DNA from 2 places in the Ureibacillus chungkukjangi genome. Region 2 is predicted to be linked to the other one. Evidence: a T-box and tRNA genes for the amino acid it is inferred to sense, from the RefSeq annotation. Region 2 holds a T-box; the other holds one or more tRNA genes.
What was found. A T-box is a leader RNA that pairs with one kind of tRNA and senses whether it is charged. The one in region 2 lies ahead of trpS (tryptophan--tRNA ligase), so its partner is inferred to be a tRNA-Trp.
Positions count from the first base shown of each region.

Region 1 (6,321 bases), 1.8 Mb from region 2:
GTTCTCTCCGAAATAGCTTTAGGGCTAGCCTCGTGATTGAGAATACTGGAGGTAGAGCACTGTTTGGACTAGGGGGGCATCTCGCTTTACCGAATTCAGACAAACTCCGAATGCCAGATATTTATACACGGGAGTCAGACTGCGAGTGATAAGATCCGTAGTCAAAAGGGAAACAGCCCAGACCACCAGCTAAGGTCCCAAAGTAATCGTTAAGTGGAAAAGGATGTGGCGTTGCTTAGACAACCAGGATGTTGGCTTAGAAGCAGCCATCATTTAAAGAGTGCGTAATAGCTCACTGGTCGAGTGACGCTGCGCCGAAAATGTATCGGGGCTAAACGATTCACCGAAGCTGTGGATGGAACATCTTAGATGTTCCGTGGTAGGAGAGCGTTCTAAGTGCGTTGAAGTCAGACCGGAAGGACTGGTGGAGCGCTTAGAAGTGAGAATGCCGGTATGAGTAGCGAAAGATGGGTGAGAATCCCATCCACCGTATGACTAAGGTTTCCTGAGGAAGGCTCGTCCGCTCAGGGTTAGTCGGGACCTAAGTCGAGGCCGATAGGCGTAGACGATGGACAACAGGTTGATATTCCTGTACCACCTCCCCGCCGTTTGAGTAATGGGGGGACGCAGTAGGATAAGATAAGCGTACCGTTGGTTGAGTACGCCCAAGCAGTAAGGCGTGGAAGTAGGCAAATCCGCTTCCTGTAACGTTGAGCTGTGATGGGGAGCTCTTATGAGCGAAGTATCTGATTTCACGCTGCCAAGAAAAGCCTCTAGCGAGGCGGGAGGTGCCCGTACCGCAAACCGACACAGGTAGTCGAGGAGAGAATCCTAAGGTGTGCGAGAGAACTCTCGTTAAGGAACTCGGCAAAATGACCCCGTAACTTCGGGAGAAGGGGTGCTCTCAGCAATGAGAGCCGCAGTGAATAGGCCCAGGCGACTGTTTAGCAAAAACACAGGTCTCTGCAAAACCGTAAGGTGACGTATAGGGGCTGACGCCTGCCCGGTGCTGGAAGGTTAAGAGGAGGGGTTAGCGCAAGCGAAGCTCTGAATTGAAGCCCCAGTAAACGGCGGCCGTAACTATAACGGTCCTAAGGTAGCGAAATTCCTTGTCGGGTAAGTTCCGACCCGCACGAAAGGCGTAACGATCTGGGCACTGTCTCAACGAGAGACTCGGTGAAATTATAGTACCTGTGAAGATGCAGGTTACCCGCGACAGGACGGAAAGACCCCGTGGAGCTTTACTGTAGCCTGATATTGAATTTTGGTACAACTTGTACAGGATAGGTAGGAGCCAGAGAACTCGGAGCGCCAGCTTCGAGGGAGGCGTCGGTGGGATACTACCCTGGTTGTATTGAAATTCTAACCCATGCCCCTTAGCGGGGCAGGAGACAGTGTCAGGTGGACAGTTTGACTGGGGCGGTCGCCTCCTAAAAGGTAACGGAGGCGCCCAAAGGTTCCCTCAGAATGGTTGGAAATCATTCGTAGAGTGTAAAGGCACAAGGGAGCTTGACTGCGAGACCTACAAGTCGAGCAGGGTCGAAAGACGGGCTTAGTGATCCGGTGGTTCCGCATGGAAGGGCCATCGCTCAACGGATAAAAGCTACCCCGGGGATAACAGGCTTATCTCCCCCAAGAGTCCACATCGACGGGGAGGTTTGGCACCTCGATGTCGGCTCATCGCATCCTGGGGCTGTAGTCGGTCCCAAGGGTTGGGCTGTTCGCCCATTAAAGCGGTACGCGAGCTGGGTTCAGAACGTCGTGAGACAGTTCGGTCCCTATCCGTCGTGGGCGTAGGAAATTTGAGAGGAGCTGTCCTTAGTACGAGAGGACCGGGATGGACACACCGCTGGTGTACCAGTTGTCTTGCCAAAGGCATCGCTGGGTAGCTATGTGTGGACGGGATAAGTGCTGAAAGCATCTAAGCATGAAGCCCCCCTCAAGATGAGATTTCCCATTACGCAAGTAAGTAAGATCCCTCAAAGACGATGAGGTAGATAGGTTCGAGGTGGAAGTGTGGTGACACATGGAGCTGACGAATACTAATCGATCGAGGACTTAACCAAATCTTGAATGCATTTAATGTCTAGTTTATCCAGTTTTGAAAGAATAAGGAAATCGAAGGAAAAATACTAAAAATAGTATTGACTTTACTTTCGAAATGAGTTATAATAAATCTTGTCTTTCGTTTTAAGTCTAGTGATGATGGCAAAGAGGTCACACCCGTTCCCATACCGAACACGGAAGTTAAGCTCTTTAGCGCCGATGGTAGTTGGGGGCTTCCCCCTGTGAGAGTAGGACGTCGCTAGGCTTAAATAAAAAATATTCCGAAGTAGCTCAGTGGTAGAGCAACCGGCTGTTAACCGGTTGGTCGTAGGTTCGAGTCCTACCTTCGGAGCCATGCTTCTTGGAGAGTTGTCCGAGCGGCCGAAGGAGCACGATTGGAAATCGTGTAGGCGGTTAACACTGTCTCAAGGGTTCAAATCCCTTACTCTCCGCCAGACAATTATTTTATTGGCCCGTTGGTCAAGTGGTTAAGACACCGCCCTTTCACGGCGGTAACACGGGTTCGAATCCCGTACGGGTCACCATTTGAATTTTAAATATCCAGTTGGAGGATTAGCTCAGCTGGGAGAGCACCTGCCTTACAAGCAGGGGGTCGGCGGTTCGAGCCCGTCATCCTCCACCATATTAAATTATGGTACATTAGAAAAAGAATTTTATTATCGCGGGGTGGAGCAGTGGTAGCTCGTCGGGCTCATAACCCGAAGGTCGCAGGTTCAAATCCTGTCCCCGCAACCAAATGGTCCCGTGGTGTAGCGGTTAACATGCCTGCCTGTCACGCAGGAGATCGCCGGTTCGATCCCGGTCGGGACCGCCATTTTTATGAAAAGTAATTTATATGGGTCAGTAGCTCAGTTGGTAGAGCATTAGATTGAAGCTCTAAGTGTCGGCGGTTCGATTCCGTCCTGACCCACCATATAGATAAATGCCGGTGTAGCTCAGTTGGTAGAGCAACTGACTTGTAATCAGTAGGTCGAGGGTTCGACTCCTTTCGCCGGCACCATTTATCTGGAGGGGTAGCGAAGTGGCTAAACGCGGCGGACTGTAAATCCGCTCCTTAGGGTTCGGCGGTTCGAATCCGTCCCCCTCCACCATTCCTTTTATAGGGGCATAGTTTAAAGGTAGAACTACGGTCTCCAAAACCGTCAGTGTGGGTTCGATTCCTACTGCCCCTGCCAATTTTTAAATGAATATAGTGATTATGGCGGTTGTGGCGAAGTGGTTAACGCACCTGATTGTGGTTCAGGCATTCGTGGGTTCGATTCCCATCAGTCGCCCCATTTTTTAGAATAAATTCAATATAAAAACATATAATATATTATTATGGCGGTTGTGGCGAAGTGGTTAACGCACCTGATTGTGGTTCAGGCATTCGTGGGTTCGATTCCCATCAGTCGCCCCATTTTAATTTTAAACCAAAAATTACATTCTTCTTAATATTTTTGGGGTATAGCCAAGCGGTAAGGCAACGGATTTTGATTCCGTCATGCCCAGGTTCGAATCCTGGTACCCCAGCCATTTTGCGGAAGTAGTTCAGCGGTAGAACACCACCTTGCCAAGGTGGGGGTCGCGGGTTCGAACCCCGTCTTCCGCTCCAAAAATATAATGGCGGCATAGCCAAGTGGTAAGGCACAGGTCTGCAACACCTTTATCACCGGTTCAAATCCGGTTGCCGCCTCCAAAAAATTCTTGATCGGGATAACCGATTTTTTTTATATTTTAATATGCCGAAGTGGTGGAATGGCAGACACGCCGCACTCAAAATGCGGTGCCGCGAGGCGTGTGGGTTCGAGTCCCACCTTCGGTATCCTAAATAGTCTTTTATAAAGGATTGTGAGCTCAGTTTAAACTGGGCACGCAATCCTTTTTTATAACGGATAAGCAAGCTTTCTTATCCGTAACTGTACAATTAAGCTAATCACTAATGTGCTGCAATACATCAAGGGAATATCTTCTTTTTAATAATTAAGAGGGGATGGCTACTCCTTGAAAGGGAGGACATGCAAATGTGGAATAAGAAATATATAACTAAACTAGACTTAACTGAATATCTAGGAATAAATGAAGAACAGTTAAATATAATAATTTCGAAAATGCAACAAAGGGTATCGGTATTTGCTCCTTCAGAAAGCAGCAGTAATAAACTTAAAAAACATGAGGCAGCTACGATAGAATTTGTACATATACGGATGAAAGAATACACGCAGGACATAGCGTGTGATTTGGCGGTTGAAGTGTTTTATCATCGGAGAATAACGAGAGTAAAAAACTATGAATATATATTTTAGGCAGGAACATTTGATTTAGATGCTGAATTAAAAATTTGGATATCCGGCAGTGAGTTACCGATTGAGAAGACGTTCAATAAAACGGGTAATGTATATGATGTTCAACGTGTATTGGCAGAGAATATTTCGAAGTAATAAGCATTACAATCAATTATGATGGAAGATGTAATTTTTATTATTACTTCAAAAATCCGTTATATTAGGTAGAATACGATAGTTAAAATAAAACAGTGGAGAATGGACCCCACTGTTTTTATTTATTGAAATTAAATAAAATGTTTAACCATTAACCTCCACTAAGCGGAAGCTGAATTTTCAGCATGAACCAATTATCCTGTAGTTCTGCTGCCATTTCTCCGTGCATTTTTTCTACAAGCATTTTAGATAAATATAGGCCTAGACCACTAGCTTCGGTATTAGTACGGCTAGTGACTTCTGTGTAGAAGCGGGTGAAGACTTTTTCGATGGCAATGTTGCTATCTTTTTTGATATCGTTTCTGACAGTTAAAACGAGATAATTTTTTTCAATTTCATAGTGGATAAAGGCTTTACTTTGCCCATAACGCAGTATATTTTGAATGATATTTTGGATAACGCGCGTAAGCATTAATTTGTCTGCGATAATTTTTTGATCATTGGGTTGTTCGGGAAAGTGGAGTTCGATTTTCTTTTCTTCAAATTGCTCGTAAAAGGATAAAAAGATCTCTTCTACTAAATTTGATAATGGGATGGAAACTAATGCTACTTCTTTTTGGTTTGTATCAATACGTGCTAGGTCATAAAAGTGTTCGGTCATCTCAATTAATCGGTTCACAGACTGTTCGATAACTGTTAGATAGTGAGCACGCTTCGCATCATCAGTGGCCGAATTTAAAAGCTGCACATAGCCGTTGATGGAGGTGAGTGGCGTCCGTAAGTCGTGAGATAGACCAGCAATAGAGAGCTTCACATTTTCTTCCATCTTTTTTGCCTGAATATTTTTAGCTTCAAAGGCATCAACCATCATATTTAATTCATCGACTAATTCTAATAAAGTCCTCTCACGGAAATCGAGGGAAAGTCTACTGCCAAAGCTAGCACTAGTAGGAAGAGATTTGACTGCCTCTTTTAATTTTCGAAGTTGTCGCATTAAGAAGTAAATATAAAAAAGGAGTGCCAATGCTAGGAAGACAAAGAACCATCCCCACATAACAATCACTCCTTTCCTTAATCAAATTTGAAGCCTATGCCCCATACAGTTTTAATGTAATTTGTATCAGCTATATTTAGTTTGTTTCGTAAATTACTGATATGCATATTGATGGTTTTATCACTATCAAAAAAGGGCTCATTCCATACACTTTCATATATATTGGCACGGCTGAATACTTTTTGAGGATTTTCTAAAAATAATAGAAGTATTGCATATTCACGACCAGTAAGATGAATCGTTTCCTCATTGATTTTAACTTCCCGTGTGTCTAAATTGATATATATATTCTGATACTGCATTTCCTCCATGCTGTTGACGGATGTCTTAGTAGCATGACGTAATTGGATAGAGATTCTAGCGAGTAGTTCCTTCACATCAAATGGTTTTGTAATATAATCATCTGCGCCATTCATCAAGAGCTCTAGTTTAGATTCTTGATCATTTTTTGCTGAAATCACGATTACAGGAACGGCTGAATTTAGGCGTATTTCTTGAAGAAATTCCTCTCCATTCATCCCAGGGAGCATTAAATCTAAAAGAATTAAATCTATTTCACTCTGCTTAAATAGTAGTTTGCCTTCAGTACCTGAATAGGCACTTAGAGTCTGAAATTCATTCAACTCCAACGATTCTTTTAATAGTGAATGAATGGCCATATCGTCTTCAATGATTAATATCGTTGTCAATGTTATCTACCTACTTTAAATCTGTTCGATTAAACAGAAGGATTCCTATAGTTGATGATAACACGATTGTGATTAAACTCACTAATATCAT
Region 1 is NZ_CP085009.1:3,243,998-3,250,318, reverse strand. It holds rRNA gene LG296_RS16170 (23S ribosomal RNA) at 1-2,066, shown strand, start outside; rRNA gene rrf (5S ribosomal RNA) at 2,196-2,311, shown strand; tRNA gene LG296_RS16160 (tRNA-Asn) at 2,327-2,401, shown strand; tRNA gene LG296_RS16155 (tRNA-Ser) at 2,410-2,501, shown strand; tRNA gene LG296_RS16150 (tRNA-Glu) at 2,517-2,591, shown strand; tRNA gene LG296_RS16145 (tRNA-Val) at 2,614-2,689, shown strand; tRNA gene LG296_RS16140 (tRNA-Met) at 2,728-2,802, shown strand; tRNA gene LG296_RS16135 (tRNA-Asp) at 2,806-2,881, shown strand; tRNA gene LG296_RS16130 (tRNA-Phe) at 2,905-2,980, shown strand; tRNA gene LG296_RS16125 (tRNA-Thr) at 2,992-3,067, shown strand; tRNA gene LG296_RS16120 (tRNA-Tyr) at 3,075-3,158, shown strand; tRNA gene LG296_RS16115 (tRNA-Trp) at 3,169-3,242, shown strand; tRNA gene LG296_RS16110 (tRNA-His) at 3,269-3,344, shown strand; tRNA gene LG296_RS16105 (tRNA-His) at 3,391-3,466, shown strand; tRNA gene LG296_RS16100 (tRNA-Gln) at 3,508-3,582, shown strand; tRNA gene LG296_RS16095 (tRNA-Gly) at 3,587-3,661, shown strand; tRNA gene LG296_RS16090 (tRNA-Cys) at 3,672-3,745, shown strand; tRNA gene LG296_RS16085 (tRNA-Leu) at 3,791-3,871, shown strand; gene LG296_RS16080 (hypothetical protein) at 4,071-4,352, shown strand; partial or broken gene LG296_RS16075 (PH domain-containing protein) at 4,353-4,487, shown strand; gene LG296_RS16070 (sensor histidine kinase KdpD) at 4,639-5,541, opposite strand; gene LG296_RS16065 (response regulator transcription factor) at 5,559-6,230, opposite strand; gene LG296_RS16060 (ABC transporter permease) at 6,241-6,321, opposite strand, start outside.
Region 1: it encodes a tRNA-Trp, which carries the amino acid that the T-box ahead of trpS (tryptophan--tRNA ligase) is inferred to sense. The anticodon was not compared.

Region 2 (6,321 bases):
AAGCTTAATATCCGAAAAAACGGGTAGCTCTATTTAAAGAGTTACCCGTTTAAAATATATAATAGAAAAATAAAAGCACTTCATAGAAGAAGTGCTAAAATTCTAAATTAGTGATGATCTGCTTCTGGTGTTGGGTCGTTTGGAATAATCGCACCAATGATAAAGATTAAAATTGTAAAAATAACACCAAGAATTAAGCTAGTTGAAAGTACAAATGGTACAGCTAAAACTGAGCTTACTACATAATTTAACATTAACATTAATAGAACAGACCAAATTAAAGTCATTACATATTGCATTCTTTTTCACCTCTATAAAACAATTTTAAATAGTATTCCAATTTTCATCTTAATTATCATAACATATACAATCATAAAAAAGAACTACAAACTTAAGAACAAATCGTGAATAAAAGGTTGAGGTTCTTTTTTTTATGAGCTATAATTATTACCAGGTACTAAATGTTAGTAGTAAACTGGGGGGATTAAAATGAACGCAGGGATCATTGGATTGGGGAAATACGTTCCAGAGAAGGTTGTAACAAATTTTGATTTAGAAAAAACTTTAGATACAAATGATGAATGGATTCGTACAAGAACTGGTATAGAAGAAAGAAGAATTGCTGGACCGGAAGAAAATACTTCTGATTTAGCGTATAACGCTGCCATCAATGCGATAAAAAATGCGAACATAACGGCAGATCAAATTGGGTTAATCTTAGTTGCTACGGTAACGCCAGATCGAGGTTTTCCAAGTGTTGCATGTCAAATTCAAGAAAGATTAGGCGCTGTAAATGCTGCTGCAATGGATGTGTCGGCAGCTTGTTCAGGCTTTATTTATGCGCTTGCTACTGCTAAGCAATTTATTGAAAGTAAGAGTTATCAATATGTCTTAGTAGTAGGTGTTGAAAAACTGTCCAAAATCACTGACTGGAATGATCGGAATACAGCAGTATTGTTCGGAGACGGCGCCTGTGCGGCAGTAGTTAGTGAGGTAAGTGAAGGAAGAGGTATTTTATCATTTGAATTAGGTGCAGATGGAACTGGGGGTAAACAGCTATTCTTGAACGATGAACATACAATTACCATGAATGGCCGAGAAGTTTTCAAATTTGCGGTTAGACAAATGGGCGAGTCAGCTGTATCCGTTCTAGATAAAGCGGGTCTATCGAAACAAGACGTGGATTTACTAATTCCACACCAAGCCAATATTCGTATTATGGAAGCATCTCGCGAAAGACTTGAGTTACCCGAAGAAAAACTTTCAAAGCATATCCACAAATACGGAAATACCTCCTCTGCTTCTATCGGACTTGCTTTGGCAGACGAATTAGAAGATGGTAAAATCAAAGATGACGATATTATCGTATTAGTTGGTTTTGGTGGCGGCCTGACTTGGGGTGCAGCTGTCATTAAGTGGGGAAAATAGTACTGTAAAAATGCTAGTAGTTTAAAACCAAAGGGGGATTTTAAAACGATGAAAAGAAGAGTTGTTATTACGGGAATTGGAGCTGTTACTCCTTTAGGAAATTCAATAGAGGAAACATGGGAAAATGTAATCGCTGGGAAATCTGGTGTCGGCGCATTAACACGATTAGATGCAGAGAAATTTCCAGTTAAAATAGCAGCAGAAGTGAAAGACTTTGATATCGAACAATATGTTGAGAAAAAAGAAGCGCGAAAAATGGACCGTTTCACTCATTATGCTTTAGCGTCCTCCATCATGGCCATGAAGGATTCAGGCTTAACAATTACAGAAGAAATCGCTCCTCGTGTTGGTGTATGGATTGGCTCTGGGATTGGTGGGATGGAAACATACGAAAACCAATATGTAACCTTCCAAGAACGCGGCGTACGACGAGTAAGCCCATTCTTCGTTCCGATGATGATTCCTAACATGGCTTCTGGTCAAGTTTCAATTCACTTTGGTGCAAAAGGGATTAACTCTTGTTCTGTAACTGCTTGTGCTTCAGGAACGAACTCAATTGGTGATGCATTCAAAGTAATTCAACGCGGAGATGCTGATGCAATGATTACGGGAGGAGCAGAGGCACCAATCGTAAACATGGCAGTAGCAGGCTTCTGTTCAAGTACTGCACTTTCTCTAAATCCAGATGCTGAGATTGCTTCACGTCCTTTTGATGCAAATCGTGATGGCTTTGTTATCGGTGAAGGAGCAGGTATCTTAATCTTAGAAGAATATGAATTTGCTAAAGCTCGTGGTGCTAAAATCTATGCTGAAATCGTTGGCTATGGTTCAACAGGAGATGCTCATCATATTACAGCTCCAGCTCCAGAAGGAGAAGGTGCTGCAAGAGCGATTCGTCAAGCATTAGAGGATGGCGATGTGGATCCAACACAAGTGGGCTATATAAATGCTCATGGTACGAGTACACCATATAATGATTTATTTGAAACAAAAGCAGTGAAAACTGTCTTTGCAGATCATGCCTATAATCTAGCGATGAGTTCTACAAAATCAATGACTGGCCACTTACTAGGTGCTGCTGGTGGGGTAGAAGCTATCTTTACTGCATTAGCTTTAAAAGAGGGAATTTTACCTCCAACTATTAATCTAACAACGCCAGACCCAGAATGTGATTTAGACTATATTCCAAATACTGCACGTAATCAGTATGTTGAATATGCAATGAGTAACTCACTCGGCTTTGGTGGACATAATGCAAGTATCTTGTTGAAAAAGGTTGATTAAATAGGCTGATAGAATCTAGCAAATATCTAGCTGCTCCTCCAGCCTAATAATCTCTGTAAGGATTTGTCGATAAGTTAAATGCCTTTAGCGAAAAGCTAAAGGCATTTTTATGTTGGTAAATGAATATTTAGTTAATATAAGGATGGTGGACATGTTTCGATTTATGCTGTTTTTATTTTGCTATGGTATTTGCGTAATGTCAGTAGGAAACTTACTACTGTATTTAAACTATAGTACTCTCGGATATTCTTGGTCAGCTGTTTGGGCTTTTATCATTACCACAAACGAACTTTATATGGCTATTGGATCAATCATTATATTGTTTATCTTGATTTTCGACCTAAGCCCATCGCGTTTTCCATTCGTTTAATCGTTTTTGAAGCGATGGCATTTGCTTTTTCAGCACCCTCATCAAGAATTCTATCTAACTCATCAGAATCGATTAAATCGTTGAATCGTTGTTGGATTGGCTCTAAATGCTCGACTAAGCTTGTTGCAACACCCTCTTTAAAGGCACCATAACCAAGGCCATCATATTTTTGTACTAGAGAAGGTATATCAATTCCTGTAACAGCAGATTCGATTGTTAATAGGTTCGAAACACCAGGTTTGTTTACCTCGTCAAATGCTACATAACCATCGGAATCCGTAACTGCGGATTTGATTTTCTTTTCGATTTGCTTAGGTGTATCTAGGAATCGTACTGTTGCTTTTGTGTTTGGATCAGACTTACTCATTTTCTTTGTAGGTTCCTGTAAAGACTTGATACGTGCACCTGCTTTTGGTAATTGAATTTCTGGAATAACAAATACATCACCATAACGCTTATTGAAACGCTCTGCAAGGTCACGTGTCAGCTCGATATGTTGTTTTTGGTCATCTCCTACCGGCACGATAGTTGTGTTATATAAAAGAATATCACCAGCCATTAATGGGGGATATGTTAATAAGCCAGCTGTTACGGATTCTTTTCCATCTGACTTATCCTTGAATTGAGTCATGCGCTCAAGTTCACCTATTGTCGCTACACATTGTAACATCCAGCCTGCTTGGGCATGGGCAGGTACCTCTGATTGGATAAATAAAGTTGATTTGTTTGGATCAATTCCAGTCGCTAAATATGTAGCTGCTAATGTACGGATATTTGAGCGCAATTCCTTTGGATCCTGAGGAACTGTTATTGCATGCTGATCCACGATACAATAAATAGCATTCCCCTCATCTTGAAGTGCTGGAAACTGCATAAAAGCCCCGATATAGTTACCTAAAGTAATAACGCCTGTTGGTTGAACACCAGAAAAAATGGTTTTCATCGTAAACCCTCCTATAATTAATTTTTAATATAAAAAAAACACCATACGCTCCACAATACGCTTATGCGCATTGGGACGAATGATGTTGAATCCGCGGTACCACCCAGTTTGTCAATAATGACCACTTCGACTTCGTAACGTGAAGCTGCCGTGCTTTACTACTACTTTCATAAAGCCACTCAAAAGTCCATTCCATATGCTCCGTCTTCTGTTTCCACCAACCACAGACTCTCTATGCACAAAGAGGCACATGTACTATTCTTTATCATCGTTTTTTCAATTCATTTAAATACGATTCGTCAACATACCTGACGTAAAATTATATAAAAAAATCATATACAAAATAAGTTTCAAAAGCAAATTATATTTTCTTTTTATTTTTGGAATGAAATAGAAAGAATTTGGGGAATAATTGTATCGTGAAAGATAATTATTTTCTTTTGGTGAAATCTGTGTAAACCAAAGAAGTAATTAACAGAAATTTGCGATATCTTCTCGATTAATGTCGACTAATTGAGAATTGGCTATATTTATTTGTTAAATGTTTACTTTAACCAAGTAAGGGAATATTATTTGTGTACTATAACAAACATATGGATTTTCTGCATAAGCGAGAAGAAATAGGTATAATTAATATTGCGTTTACTATCATTTTTAAATGTAAGCTATATCCAAAAGGCTAAGATTATTGTATAATTAAGACGTTGTTTTAATTAAACTAATTCTAAAATAATAAATACTTGATAATAGATAATATCCATCCTAATCGGAAAGGAAGTGTAATAATGATTGTAACATTATTTACATCACCAAGCTGTACATCTTGCAGAAAAGCCAAAGCATGGCTAGAAGAGCATGAAATTGCTTATAGAGAGCGAAATATTTTTTCTGAGCCTTTAACAATCAGTGAAATAAAAGAAATACTTCGAATGACAGAAGATGGAACTGATGAAATTATCTCTACACGTTCTAAAATATTCCAAAAATTAAATGTTGATGTAGAAAGTTTACCACTTCAACAATTATATGAGTTAATTCAAGAGTACCCTGGTTTACTTCGTCGTCCAATTATATTAGACGAAAAACGCTTACAGGTTGGGTACAATGAGGATGAGATTCGACGCTTCTTACCAAGAAAAGTTCGAGCGTTCCAATTACTTGAAGCACAAAAAATGGTTAATTAATCATTTCTAGGAATATTCTTGCGAGTATATCGATAAAATCCATTATCACTGGATTTTATCGTTTTTATTTTTTGCAGGCATTTTAAGTGCAATCTGGTTAGAAATGTTTTGATAAAACCAGGTTTTCCAATCCAGTGTATGCATTACATAATTTTAGTACATGAGCAAGAATTTTCACACTTTATTTAACTAAAATCTGAATGCTTTCTACTTGATTTCAATTGCTTTGTCATCTACAATTTCAATATTCAAACTAATTTTTTCTGTAGTTGTTTTTTCTTTTCATTTCATATAGGTAATCATACAATAGAGTTATAGAATAAAGCATAGATATATAGAAAAAAAAGCTTTAGTTCTGTAATAAGTTGTTATGAATGCTGTGTTTTGAATTGTTTGGTTAAACTTTAGCAATCCAAAACATACTAAGAACGCTTTCTTTGTTTTTCAACGAATGACTGTGAAGGGAGTTGAAGTCTAATGGACATCGAACGCGTAAACGAAAATACAATAAAGCTCTTTATTACTTATCGTGATATTGAGGACCGCGGTTATAGTCGCGAAGAGATTTGGTACAACAGAAATAAAGGGGAAGAACTTTTCTGGGATATGATTGGCGAAATAAATACAGAAGATTACTTTGACCTTGATGGACCAATTTGGATTCACGTAAATGCCTCTGAACATGGCCTTGAAGTGATTGTGACAAGAGCTAACATAAATTCCGATGGGGAATCCAACGGGTTGCTATCCGGTTTCGATGAGCATCGAGATGCTGCTCATAAAAATTTAGATGACTCTATTTTTGATGCCTTTGATGACGATGATATTAATCAACTCGGTCTCAATAATATATCTCTTTATAAATTTAAGGACATTGACGAAATTATTCCTGTTGCTAAACGTGTAGTATCACATGGCGTACATTCTTCTTTGTACAAATATGAAAAATACTATTTCCTAGCAGTTGATTTCTCAAATCTTGAAGAAAATCAAGAACGTCAAGATATCCGTGCAATTATTAATGAATATCTGGCTGGCTCCAAAATGACGATTTATCGCATTCAAGAATATGGTGAAACAATTATGGAACAGGATTGTTTTGAAACAGTACT
Region 2 is NZ_CP085009.1:1,039,850-1,046,170, forward strand. It holds gene LG296_RS05145 (YjzD family protein) at 108-299, opposite strand; gene LG296_RS05150 (beta-ketoacyl-ACP synthase III) at 490-1,428, shown strand; gene fabF (beta-ketoacyl-ACP synthase II) at 1,477-2,712, shown strand; gene trpS (tryptophan--tRNA ligase) at 3,036-4,025, opposite strand; T-box leader at 4,094-4,303, opposite strand; gene spxA (transcriptional regulator SpxA) at 4,814-5,209, shown strand; gene mecA (adaptor protein MecA) at 5,687-6,321, shown strand, end outside.